One region of the Bradyrhizobium sp. F1.13.3 genome, then DNA from elsewhere that is predicted to be linked to it. Evidence: riboswitches for the same ligand, from Rfam matches in the RefSeq annotation. Region 1 holds a riboswitch; each other region holds the start of a gene.
The links. A riboswitch is a leader RNA that binds a small molecule or an ion and turns the genes downstream of it on or off. The one in region 1 is predicted to bind cobalamin.
Positions count from the first base shown of each region.

Region 1 (3,725 bases):
AAGCTCGCGACGGGCAATGCGCAAACGGTGTCCGGCTCCGCCTACGTCACCTTCGTGGGCAAGAAGAACCTGACGCAGGATGGGCTCATCACGACCTCGCCGTACTCGCGCGTGACCGGGAAGCTTGCTTATTCATGGCCCGAGGGTTGGACAGCGTTCACGCAGGCTACCTGGTATCCCGGCGATCGTGTGAGCGAGATCGCAATCAATTTCGGCGATCCGGTGGGGGCAAAAACTTCCGACATCTTCGTGAGCGCGCAGCCGACACTCGCCGTGCTGGCGGGTGTGACCTATCGCTTCCCGACCGCCATGGCGGCGGCCGCCCCAAAGCTGGTAACTAAATGATCGATTCCCGTCTCGTTAAATGCCTGCCGCTCGCGATCGCCCTGCTGCTCGGCTCGCTCGCTCCGTCACTCGCCCACGATGTCTGGCTCACTCTGTCGGGACCGGCGAGCGCTCGCCGTGTCGTCGTCAACTACGGTCATCCCGACGACCGTCCTCCCGCGTTCGCAGACAAGGTCGTGGACATCTTTGCGATCACGCAGAGCGGGCGCAGCTCGCTTCTGGACGGTCTTGCGGCCGCGTCGGAAAACGGCTTCCAGATCGCAAGAACAAAGCCGTTCCTCGATGACGGCCATACGCTGCTTGCAGCCCGCTACGACAATGGCTTCTGGATCAAGACGACGGGCGGCGTCTTCCGGAATGCCACGCGGCGCTTGGTGCCAGACGCAGTTGAAAGCGTCTGGTCCGCTAAGTTCGCAAAGGCCATCACGGGAGCCGATGCGCCGTGGCCCGAGCTGCTTGGACATGACCTGGAGCTTGTGCCGCTATCGGACCCGGCCAAAGTCCAGCCGGGGGAGGCACTCAAGATTAAGGTACTGTTTCGCGGCAAGCCGCTGTCAGATGCGGAGGTCGAACGCAGCGACGGCAAAACCCCCGTCGCGGAGAAAGACATACCTACATTCAAGACCGACGCCGATGGCATAGTGACAATTCCCATCGCCAAGCCCGGCCCCCATCTGCTGGTGATAGATCATCGTGCCGCCCCATCGGTTACACCGGATCAAGCGACCGCCGACCTTTACAATGCAACGCTCTGGTTTGGTGTGATCGCCAGCGAGAGGGGGCGGTAGCTCGTCGGCCTCACAGCTTCTGGAAAAGGCTATCCTGTTCACCGGCCCGAGCCGCCGGTCGGGCAAACCAGCAACACACTGGTACGATTTGAACGACGGCATGCGTGAAGGGCCACACGAATATTGACGGCCCATCGCGCAGATGCCACCTTCGTGACCGGTAGTGTCTGCAAGGACTCTTCAAGGGAATGCGGTGCGTCCGTCTCGGCGGGCAATTCCGCGGCTGCCCCCGCAACTGTAAGCGGATAGCCGACGACCAAACGAACCACTGGAGCCCTGCTCGGGCTCTGGGAAGGCGGTCGAAGGCGATGACCCGCGAGCCAGGAAACCTGCTGCCAGCCATAAGTCACGCGCGAACGCATTGGGCGGGGTGCCTCGATGTCGGACAACTAGCCGGTGCATCTGCCGCTTGGGGCGAAGGCAGGTGACTAAGGCAACCGCGGTGACGGTTTGTTTGCGTCGCCGCAGAGCGTTCTTGTGCAACATCTTCATTTCGGCAGCGGCATTGCGCCGGCATTTTCGCTTGACGATAGGGGCATCTCTCAGGGCCTCACACGCAGCATCCAGCGGACGAGGTCTGCCTGGCTGGTCTTGCTGCTCTCTACGTCGCTGTGCCCCATGGCAAGAGCGCAGACCGCCGCCCGGGATACCTCCCGAGAGGTGGAGCCCGTGATCGTCTCACCACCTGCTGCGCGGCGGGCTCCCGGCGTCAGCGCGGGCGCTCAAAAGCCGCGGACGGCCCGCCGCGCCCCGGGGCGCAATCTGTCCGGTCCGGTCGTCGCCGTCCCAGCAACCCAGCCATTGAGCGGCCCGATTCAGACGCCGCTGAACACGGCCGCCGTCACCGACGTCGGCTCCCGGCTCGGAATCACGGCGCGGCAAATGCCCGCGACCGTCGAGGTCATCGACCAGCGCGTTATGCAGGAACTTGGCATCCGGACGACCACCGACGTCGCCAAAGCGGCGGCCGGCGTGACCGGCGGCGACGCTCCGGGTGCACCCGCCATCTTCTCAATGCGGGGGTTTTCCGGCGACCAGATCAGCACTCTGTACAACGGCATCCCAATCGGCCCATCGACCATGACCGGCCGCCCCATGGATGTCGCCGGATTGCAGCAGGTGGAGATCATCAAGGGGCCGGATTCACTCGTAGCCGGCTTAGGGGCGACCGGCGGCGCGATCAATTACGTCACCAAGGCGCCGCACACCGGGCCTGTTATCAATGACACCTTCACCTCCTACGATTCCTTCAACGGTTATCGCGCTGGCTATGGCTCTGGCGGCAGCACACTGATCGACGGGCTCGACTACCGCTTCGACATCAGTCATTTCAACAACAAGGGATTTATCGACGACACTTATTCGAAGCTCAGCAATGTCTCGGGCCAGCTGAACTATCGCGTCAACGACAGCCTGAAGGTCTGGGGCGCGGCCGAGTACAGGCAGGACAAGGACCGCTTCTATTGGGGCACGCCTCTGGTGCCGGCCAATGCGCCGGGCATTGTGCCGACATCAGGCGTCGTCTCGGGCCAGTGGAGCAACTACTACCTCAGCGGCGGCACGCCGGTCCCGGTGACGGTCGATGCGCGCACGCTGACGACGAACTATAACGTGCTCGACAATCGCAGCGGGGCGAACGAGCTGTGGCTGCGAAGCGGCTTTCAATGGGACATCACCAACAACATCTCCCTCAAGAGCCAGGTCTACGGCTATGACGCCCACCGGCACTGGTTCAATAACGAGATCACCTCATTTGATCAGACCGTAGGCAATTTCGCGGGCGCGCAGAGCATCTATCGCGAGCGCCTGGCGCTCGATCACGCGCAACGGCTCTACGGCAACATCACAGACCTTACCGTCAATTCCAATCTGGCCGGCATGGATAACCGTTTCGTCGCCACCGTGGCTGCGAGCAGCTCGCAATTCAACGTCTCGCAGGACACGCTGTTCTCATCGGACTACGTCGATCTCCTCAATCCGGATCGCGGCCTCTATGGCCCGCGCAGCGACGAGAAGATCTACACGCACCTCGACACGACCTCCCTGTCGTTTGAGGACCGGCTCAAACTGACCTCGACCTTCGCCCTGATCGGCGGCATCCGGTTCGAGGACATCAAGCTGGACCGCGCGCGGTTTGATCCCGGTGGAGTGCTTGAATCCGCTAAGGGCTATCCCTTCTCGACGACGTTCAATCCCGTAACCGGCCGCATCGGCTACACCTGGGACGTCGCCCCTGGCGTGATGCTGTACAGCCAGTACGCGACTGCGGCAGACCCGACGGTGGCCAACATTTTCATCCTGGCGCCGTCGGTGCCGCTGCTCCTGACGACATCGCGGACCTATGAGACCGGGGTGAAACTGCAATCGGCCGACAAGCGCGCCGAGGCCACATTCTCGGCCTTCGACATCGAGCGCAAGAACGTCTATGTCCCCGAGAGCGGCATCGTGTTCAACGTCGCCGGCAAGATCGAAGCAAAGGGCATGGAGATCGCCGCCGCGATCAACCCGGTCGGCGGCCTGAAACTGTGGGGCAATGTCGCCTTCGTGCAGTCGCGCTTCATCGATTTCAGCTATGTCGATGGCAACGGCGTG
Region 1 covers NZ_JBEPRI010000012.1:483-4,207, reverse strand. Annotated here, with positions in the region: gene ABIB66_RS28160 (TonB-dependent receptor) at 1-345, shown strand, start outside; gene ABIB66_RS28155 (DUF4198 domain-containing protein) at 342-1,133, shown strand; cobalamin riboswitch at 1,278-1,484, shown strand; gene ABIB66_RS28150 (TonB-dependent receptor) at 1,752-3,725, shown strand, end outside.

Region 2 (3,725 bases), on a different contig from region 1:
CTGGGCGATGGATCGCGGGACAATCTCGCATCTCGTCAGTCGCGGCATTGACGCCGATGTCGTGCTGGCCGAAGGCTCGATGGGCTTGTTCGACGGCGTGGCCGCGCGAGGCGTCTGCGGCACCGGGGCGACCGCCGACATTGCAGAGATGCTGGACTGGCCGGTGCTGCTGGTGATCGATCCCTCGGGACAGGCGCAAACGGCGGCGGCGATCGCCGCGGGCCTTCGCGACTATCGTCCCGGCGTGCGGCTCGCAGGCGTCGTGCTCAATCGCGTTGCGAGCCCCCGCCACGAAGCTCTCGTGCGGCATGCGCTGCTGGATGCCGGCATCGCCGTGTTCGGCGCGCTGCCGCGCCATGCCGAGATCAGCCTGCCGAAACGGCATCTCGGGCTGGTGCAGGCCGAGGAGCAGGCGGAGATCGGCAAGCTGATCGACGAGGCCGCGCGCTTCGTCGCCGAGCACGTCGATCTCGACGCAGTGCTGCGTTCGGCTGCCACCTGGTTGCCACAACCCGTCGCGAGCGGCATCAACGTGACGCCGCCCGGCCAGCGCATTGCGTTGGCCCGTGACGCCGCGTTCTCCTTCGTCTATCCGCATATGCTGGAAGCGTGGCGCGCGGCGGGTGCGGAGATATCGACATTCTCGCCGCTTGCCGATGAAGGCCCTGATCCGAGTGCCGATGTGTGCTGGCTGCCCGGCGGCTATCCCGAGCTGCAGGCCGGCAAGATCGCGGCCAATGCGCGCTTCCACACCGGATTGCGCGGCTTCGCCGAAACGCGCCCGGTGCACGGCGAATGCGGAGGCTATATGGTGCTGGGCACCGCTTTGACCGACGCCGACGGCATCCGCCACGAGATGACGGGTCTGCTCGGCCTGGAGACGAGCTTTGCCAAGCGCCGCATGCATCTGGGCTATCGTCTAGCCGAACTCGCCACGCCGATGCCGGGTCATCAGGCCGGTGCACGCCTGCGTGGCCACGAATTCCACTATTCGACGATCCTCGCGCAGCCCGACACGCCGCTGGCGGTCGTGCACGACGCGACAGGCGCGGTCATCGCCGAGACCGGCTCGCGGCGGGGACAAGCCACTGGCACGTTCTTCCATCTGATCGCGGAGGACCGGTGAGCGGTTTTGTGTCCTTCGTCTCCGCCGGCCCCGGCGATCCCGAGCTCCTCACGCTCAAGGGTGCCGCGCGGCTGCGCGAGGCCGACGTCGTGCTCTATGACGATCTTGCTTCGGGCGCGATCCTCGATCTGGCCCGGCCGGGCGCCAATCTTGTTGCAGTGGGAAAGCGGGCGGGACGGGCCTCGACCAAGCAGCACCATGTCAACCGCCTGCTGGTCGACTATGCCGTAACAGGCGCGCGCGTGGTGCGATTGAAGTCGGGCGATGCCGGCATCTTTGGCCGGCTCGAGGAGGAGCTCGAGACGCTGCGTGAAGCGGGCATCGGCTACGAGATCATTCCGGGCGTCACCACGGCCTGTGTCGCTGCGGCCCAGGCCGGCATTCCCCTGACCCGGCGCCATACCTCGCGGCGGGTGCAGTTCATCACGGGCGCGGACGTCACCGGCGAGCTGCCGCCAGACCTCAATTGGGCAGCGCTGGCCGATCCCGAGGCGACGACCGTGGTCTATATGGGCCGGCGGACGTTTCCGGCGTTGGTCGCCAAATTGATCGAGCACGGCCTCGCCCCAACCACGCCGGCGCTGTTTGCCGAATCGCTCGGCCGTCCCGACGAGCGGTTGGTTCGCACCACCATTTCGGAACTTGCCGAGCAGCTTGCGCGGGGCGGAGCGGCCTCCACGGCGGCCGTCATCCTGTTCGGCGCGCTGGCGGGGGATTATCCGTCATGACGCTCTCGGCCGCCCTTCACCCCTTGACGCCCGGCTGGCGAAAGGGGCACACAGGAGAGGCATGGTGCTCGACGCGGCGCAAAGCGCCGGAGCATAATCGGGAATGGGGATGGGCGGACCCAGTTGCGGCGCCCAAAACCCCAGCCGCCCCCGCGACTGTAAGCGGTGAGGGACTTCGATCAGCCACTGGGCCGCAAGGTTCGGGAAGGCCGGAGACTCCCAGTGAACCGCGAGCCAGGAGACCGGCCGTGCACGTTTTGAGGCCAAGGCCGTCGGGTGTGACGGCAAGAAGGATCTGAGCCATGCATATCGAACCCGGACTAGTCTCGGACGCCAAGCTCGTGCTGAGTTACGCAACCGGCATCGCCGTCGGCGGCGTTGCCTTGAAGCTCGCGGTCGAGACCGTGCGCGAGCAGGGTATCACGTCGTTCGCGGCGCGCACGCTCGCCACTACGGGACTTGTATTTGTCTTCTTCGAGATCCTGCCGCACTTCCCGGTCGGCGTGTCCGAAGTGCACTTCATCCTCGGCTCGACCTTGTTCCTGCTGTTTGGAGCGGCGCCCGCGGCGTTCGGCCTCGCGTTCGGCCTGCTGTTCCAGGGCATCTTCTTCGAGCCGCCCGACCTGCCGCAATATGGCATGAACGTCACCACGCTGCTGGTGCCGCTGTTCGGGATCCAGGCGATCGCCACGCGGATCATTTCGCGCAACACGGCCTATGTCGATCTGAAGTACCGCCAGGCGCTGGCGCTTTCGACGACCTATCAGGCGGGTGTCATCGCCTGGGTGGCGTTCTGGGCGATTTATGGATCGGGCTTCGGCGCGACCAACCTCGCCAACATCGCGACCTTCGCGGCGTCCTATGCGCTGGTCATCGTGATCGAGCCGCTCGCCGATCTCGGCGTGCTGGCGCTGGCGAAGTCGTTGCGCGGCGTCACCGCGTCCGGCCTCGTCACACCGCGTTTGCACAACGCGGCCTAGAGACAAGCGAAAGGGCGGCCGTCATGGCCGCCCTTCGCGGGCACGATGCTCACGCTCTCCCTGATAGGCATCGGTTGCGGCGATCCCGAGCGGCTCACGCGCGCCGCGATCACTGCCATCAACGCGGCCGATCTCGTCCTGATCCCGCGCAAGGGGACGGCCAAGTCCGACCTCGCCGATCTCAGGCGGACGATCTGCGCGGATGTGCTCACCAACGATAAGACGCGCGTTGCCGAGTTCGATCTGCCCGTGCGCGACGCCGCTGAAGCGGACTACCGCAAGGGCGTGGACGATTGGCACGATGCCGTGGCTGCGGCTTGGTCGCAGACGATCGCAGATCATCTCAAAGGCGAGGGCAAGGTCGCGCTGCTGATCTGGGGCGATCCCTCGCTTTATGATTCCTCGCTGCGCATCGCGCGGCGGCTCAATCCCTCGCCGAAAATCGAGGTTGTTCCCGGCATCACCTCGATCCAGGCGCTGTGCGCGGCGCATGCGATTCCGCTCAACGACATCGGCGAGCCGTTTCTGGTTACAACCGGACGCCGCTTGCGCGATGGCGGCTGGCCGGCAGGTGTCGATACCGTGGTGGTGATGCTCGACGGCGGCACGGCATTCCAGTCGCTCGATCCGGCGGGCCTGCACATCTGGTGGGGCGCCTATCTCGGCATGGCCGATCAGATTATCATGTCCGGCGCGCTGGCCGAGATCGGCCCGCGTATCGTCGCGGTGCGGCAAGAGGCGCGCGAACGGCACGGCTGGATCATGGACAATTACATCCTCAAGCGCAGGCCGTGAGGCAAGCGAGGCAGCATGCTCCCCGAATGGGTCACCCAACAATGCCCGGATATCTCCGCAGTCCACCGCGAGGCGGCGGTGGCGCGGCAGGCGCAA
Region 2 covers NZ_JBEPRI010000001.1:738,206-741,930, forward strand. Annotated here, with positions in the region: gene ABIB66_RS03330 (cobyrinic acid a,c-diamide synthase CobB) at 1-1,126, shown strand, start outside; gene cobA (uroporphyrinogen-III C-methyltransferase) at 1,123-1,854, shown strand; cobalamin riboswitch at 1,900-2,119, shown strand; gene ABIB66_RS03340 (energy-coupling factor ABC transporter permease) at 2,157-2,834, shown strand; gene cobF (precorrin-6A synthase (deacetylating)) at 2,880-3,629, shown strand; gene cobT (nicotinate-nucleotide--dimethylbenzimidazole phosphoribosyltransferase) at 3,645-3,725, shown strand, end outside.
Region 2: another riboswitch for cobalamin. It lies ahead of ABIB66_RS03340 (energy-coupling factor ABC transporter permease); the one in region 1 lies ahead of ABIB66_RS28150 (TonB-dependent receptor).

Region 3 (3,725 bases), on a different contig from region 1:
GCTGGCGCAGCAGGAGATGGCCGGAATCGTGACCGACAAGCCGCGCAGCGGCACGCGCGATTTCAGCGTCGAAGCTGCGCTCACCTCCACAGAGCTGGCATTTGCGCTCGAAGCCGGCCGACGTGCGGTGGCGCGCGCGCAGGCCGGACAGCCCGATCTTCTGATCTTCGGCGAGATGGGCATCGGCAACACCACGACATCGGCGGCGATCGCGGCCGGCTTGCTGGGCGTGAGCGCCGGGGAGATCGCGGGCAGCGGCACCGGGATCGACGCGGCCGGCCGTACGCATAAGGCGCGGGTGATCGACACTGCGATCGCACGCCGTGGCGTTGCGGGCGCTTCGCCCGAAAAGATCCTGTGCGCCGTCGGCGGTCTCGAGATCGCGGCCATCTGCGGTGCCCTTATCGCCGCTGCACAGCGCCGCATCCCCGTGTTGATCGACGGCTTTATCGTGTCGGTCGCGGCGTTGGCGGCGGCGCGGCTCAACCCCTCGTGCCAGCCTTTCTTGCTGGCCTCGCATCAATCCGCCGAGCAGGGACATCGGCTGGTGCTGCGCGCGCTGAATGTGCAACCGCTGATCAGCCTCGATCTCAGGCTCGGCGAAGGATCGGGCGCGGCCATCGCGCTGCCGCTGGTGCGGTCGGCTTGCGCGCTCCACAACGGCATGGCGACCTTTGCGCAGGCCAATGTGCCGGATCGTCCGGCCTGATTAAATCATCGGCTGATTGACCGAGACGACGCGCCAGCCGGTCGCGAGCCGGTCGATCCGGGTCAGCGACAGCGGATCGATCACAAAGCGGAGCGCCGCTTGTGGCGTCAGATCCAGCGCGATGCAAAGCGCCGCGCGGATCGTGCCGGAATGCACGACGAGCGTTGCGGCGCCGGCGCCGATCTTTGACAGACCTAACCGGACGCGCGCGACCTGTTCCTCGAAGCTTTCGCCGCCCGGCGGCCGTCCGCGCGCCGCATCGCTCCAGAACCGTGCATAGGCCTCGCCACCGGTCGCGGCGAGTTCGTCATGCCGACGGCCGGTCCAGTCACCAAAATCTTGCTCGCGGAATCCGTCCAGCTGCAGCGGCTCGAGCCCCAGCGCGCGGGCCGTTTCAACCGTGCGCCGCGACGGGCTCGCATAGCTCGTGGCGTCCCGCGGCAGGCGGTGTCGCAGAGCCTCGAGCTGCGCTCGAGCGCCGAGATCGGCCGGCGCGTCGGCTGCGTGGATCGTCCCTGGGACGCCATCGACGGGCGCGTGCCGTATCAGCCAGAGGAAGGTCTCGCCTTCCATGCTTATCTCCAAGGAAACTGGTCGTTGTGGCAATAACGCCGCAACTGGCACATTGACTCTGTCTGGATCGTAATCCTAGATGCTCGCGACGGTTTCCCCGAGAGGGGATGAAAAGGGAATGCGGTGCGGGGACGTTGTCCCCAATGCCGTGGCTGCCCCCGCAACTGTAGCGGCGAATCTTGCGTCACGTGCCACTGGGTATCTCGGTCCCGGGAAGGCGATGCAAGGTACTGACCCGCGAGCCAGGAGACCTGCCGTCAGCCGTGGTCACACGCGAAGATGTCGGTCGGGGAGTACAGACATTCGGCTTCATCGGAAGGCTGGAAGCCGGAAGATGGGACCTTGGTTCGCTGTGACGTGCCACTGACGTCACTCCGAGGTCCAAGACGGTGTCTCCTGTTCGCATTGTACGACCGCGTGCATTCCTGCTCGCATCCGCGGCGCTCACATCCTTTGTCATCCTTGATGCTCCCGCCGCACTGGCCCAGCAGGCCCCGGAACCTCTGCCGCCGGTCGAGGTAACGCCCGCCCAATCCCGCAAGCAGGCCAAGCCCGCCGCGCGGGAGGCGCAGGGCCCACGTCGCGCAGCAGCGCGCCGGCCGGTGACTGCATCCGCAGTGCCCAAGCCTGTCGTGCCGATCGCAGCGGCGCAAACGCCGCTCAACACCAACGTAGTCGCCGAAAGCGCCTCGCGCCTCGGCCTGACCGTGCGCGAAACGCCCGCGACCGTGGAGGTGATCTCGGCCGCAACCATGCGTGAGCAGGGCTATCGCACCGTGTCCGACGTCGCGCAGGGAGCGGTGGGCGTCACATCCGGCGACAATCCGGCCGAGCCCTCGGCGTTCTCCATGCGCGGCTTCACCAACAGCCAGATCAACACGCTCTACAACGGCATCAAGATCGGTCCGCAGAACATGACCTCGCGGATCACCGACACGGCCAATCTGGAGGCCGTCGAATTCCTGAAAGGCCCGGCGTCGCTGATCTCGGGCGAGGGCGCCGCCGGCGGTGCGATCAACTTCGTCACCAAGCAGCCGCACACCGGTCCGATCCGGAACGAGGCGGATTTCTCCTGGGATTCGCTGAACTCGTTCCGGGCGCATTACGGCTCGGGCGGCAGCACCAATGTGCAGGGGCTGGACTACCGCTTCGACGTCAGCCGTTCCTCGCTCAACGGCTTTGCCGACGACACCAACACCAAGACGCTCGACGTGTCGGGCCAGCTCAACTACCGCTTCTCCGACAGCCTCAAGGTCTGGGGTGCGATCGAGTATCGGGAAGATCGCTCGAAAGCCTATTGGGGTGCGCCGCTGGTGCCGATCGCGTTCAGCGGCTCGCATGCGACGATGGGGATCGTGTCCGGCAATTACGTCTCGAACTACAATAAAACCAATCTCGGCCCGGTCACGATCGATGATCGCACCTTCAACACCAACTACAACGTCCTCGACAATCGCAACGTCGCACAGGAGGTCTGGCTGCGCGGCGGCTTCGAGCTGAAGCTCGCGCCCGACCTGACGCTGAAGAGCCAGGCCTATGGTTATGGCGCAGAGCGCACGTGGTTCAATAATGAGGTCGAGGCGTTCAATTCCGGTACCAACATGGTTGACCGTGAGCGCTTCTATGTTGCGCACGGCCAACGCCTGGTCGGCAACATCACCGACCTGATCTGGGATACGAATATCGCCGGCTTTGACAACCGCTTGGTCACGACGTTGTCCTCGAGCTACCTTGATTTCGTGAGGCCGGGCGCCGCAAATTTTCCCGGCGATTCCGTTCCGCTGGTCGATCCGCCTCGCGGCTATTGCGGCCTGCTCACCATTCAGCAGCAGACCGCGCGGATCGACAACGAGGCGCTGTCATTCGAGGACCGGCTGAAGCTCACGCGCAGCTTCGCGCTGGTTGGCGGCCTGCGCGTCGAGCATATCGGGCTCGACCGCAATTCGACCGACAAGTTCGGTCTGGAGAAGGCGAACTTCCCGTTCTCGCAATCCTGGGTCCCGACAACGGGGCGCATCGGTTACACATGGGAAGCCGTTCCGGGCCTGACCTTCTTCAGCCAATATGCGACCGGCGCCGACATCGCAGCCAACAACATCTTCCTGCTCAATCCGACCGATCCGCTCAACCTGACCACCGCGCGCACCTACGAAACCGGCGTCAAGCACCTGTTCTGGGACAACCGGGCGGAGTGGTCGTTCTCGGCCTATGACATCCTGCGCAAGAACGTCTATGCCGCGGCCGGCGGCATGCAGCTCAACCTTGCCGGACGGCAGGAGTCGAAGGGCGTCGAGCTTGCCGCGTCCGTGCGTCCGATCGAGCCTCTGCGCCTCTGGGGCAACATCGCCTATGTCGATGCGCGCTACGCCGACTACGATTTTGTCGGCGGCTCGTTTTCCGGCAACACGCCGCCGAACGTGCCGCGCGTCGTCGCCAATGCCGG
Region 3 covers NZ_JBEPRI010000001.1:742,194-745,918, forward strand. Annotated here, with positions in the region: gene cobT (nicotinate-nucleotide--dimethylbenzimidazole phosphoribosyltransferase) at 1-709, shown strand, start outside; gene ABIB66_RS03355 (histidine phosphatase family protein) at 710-1,282, opposite strand; cobalamin riboswitch at 1,355-1,555, shown strand; gene ABIB66_RS03360 (TonB-dependent receptor) at 1,672-3,725, shown strand, end outside.
Region 3: another riboswitch for cobalamin. It lies ahead of ABIB66_RS03360 (TonB-dependent receptor); the one in region 1 lies ahead of ABIB66_RS28150 (TonB-dependent receptor).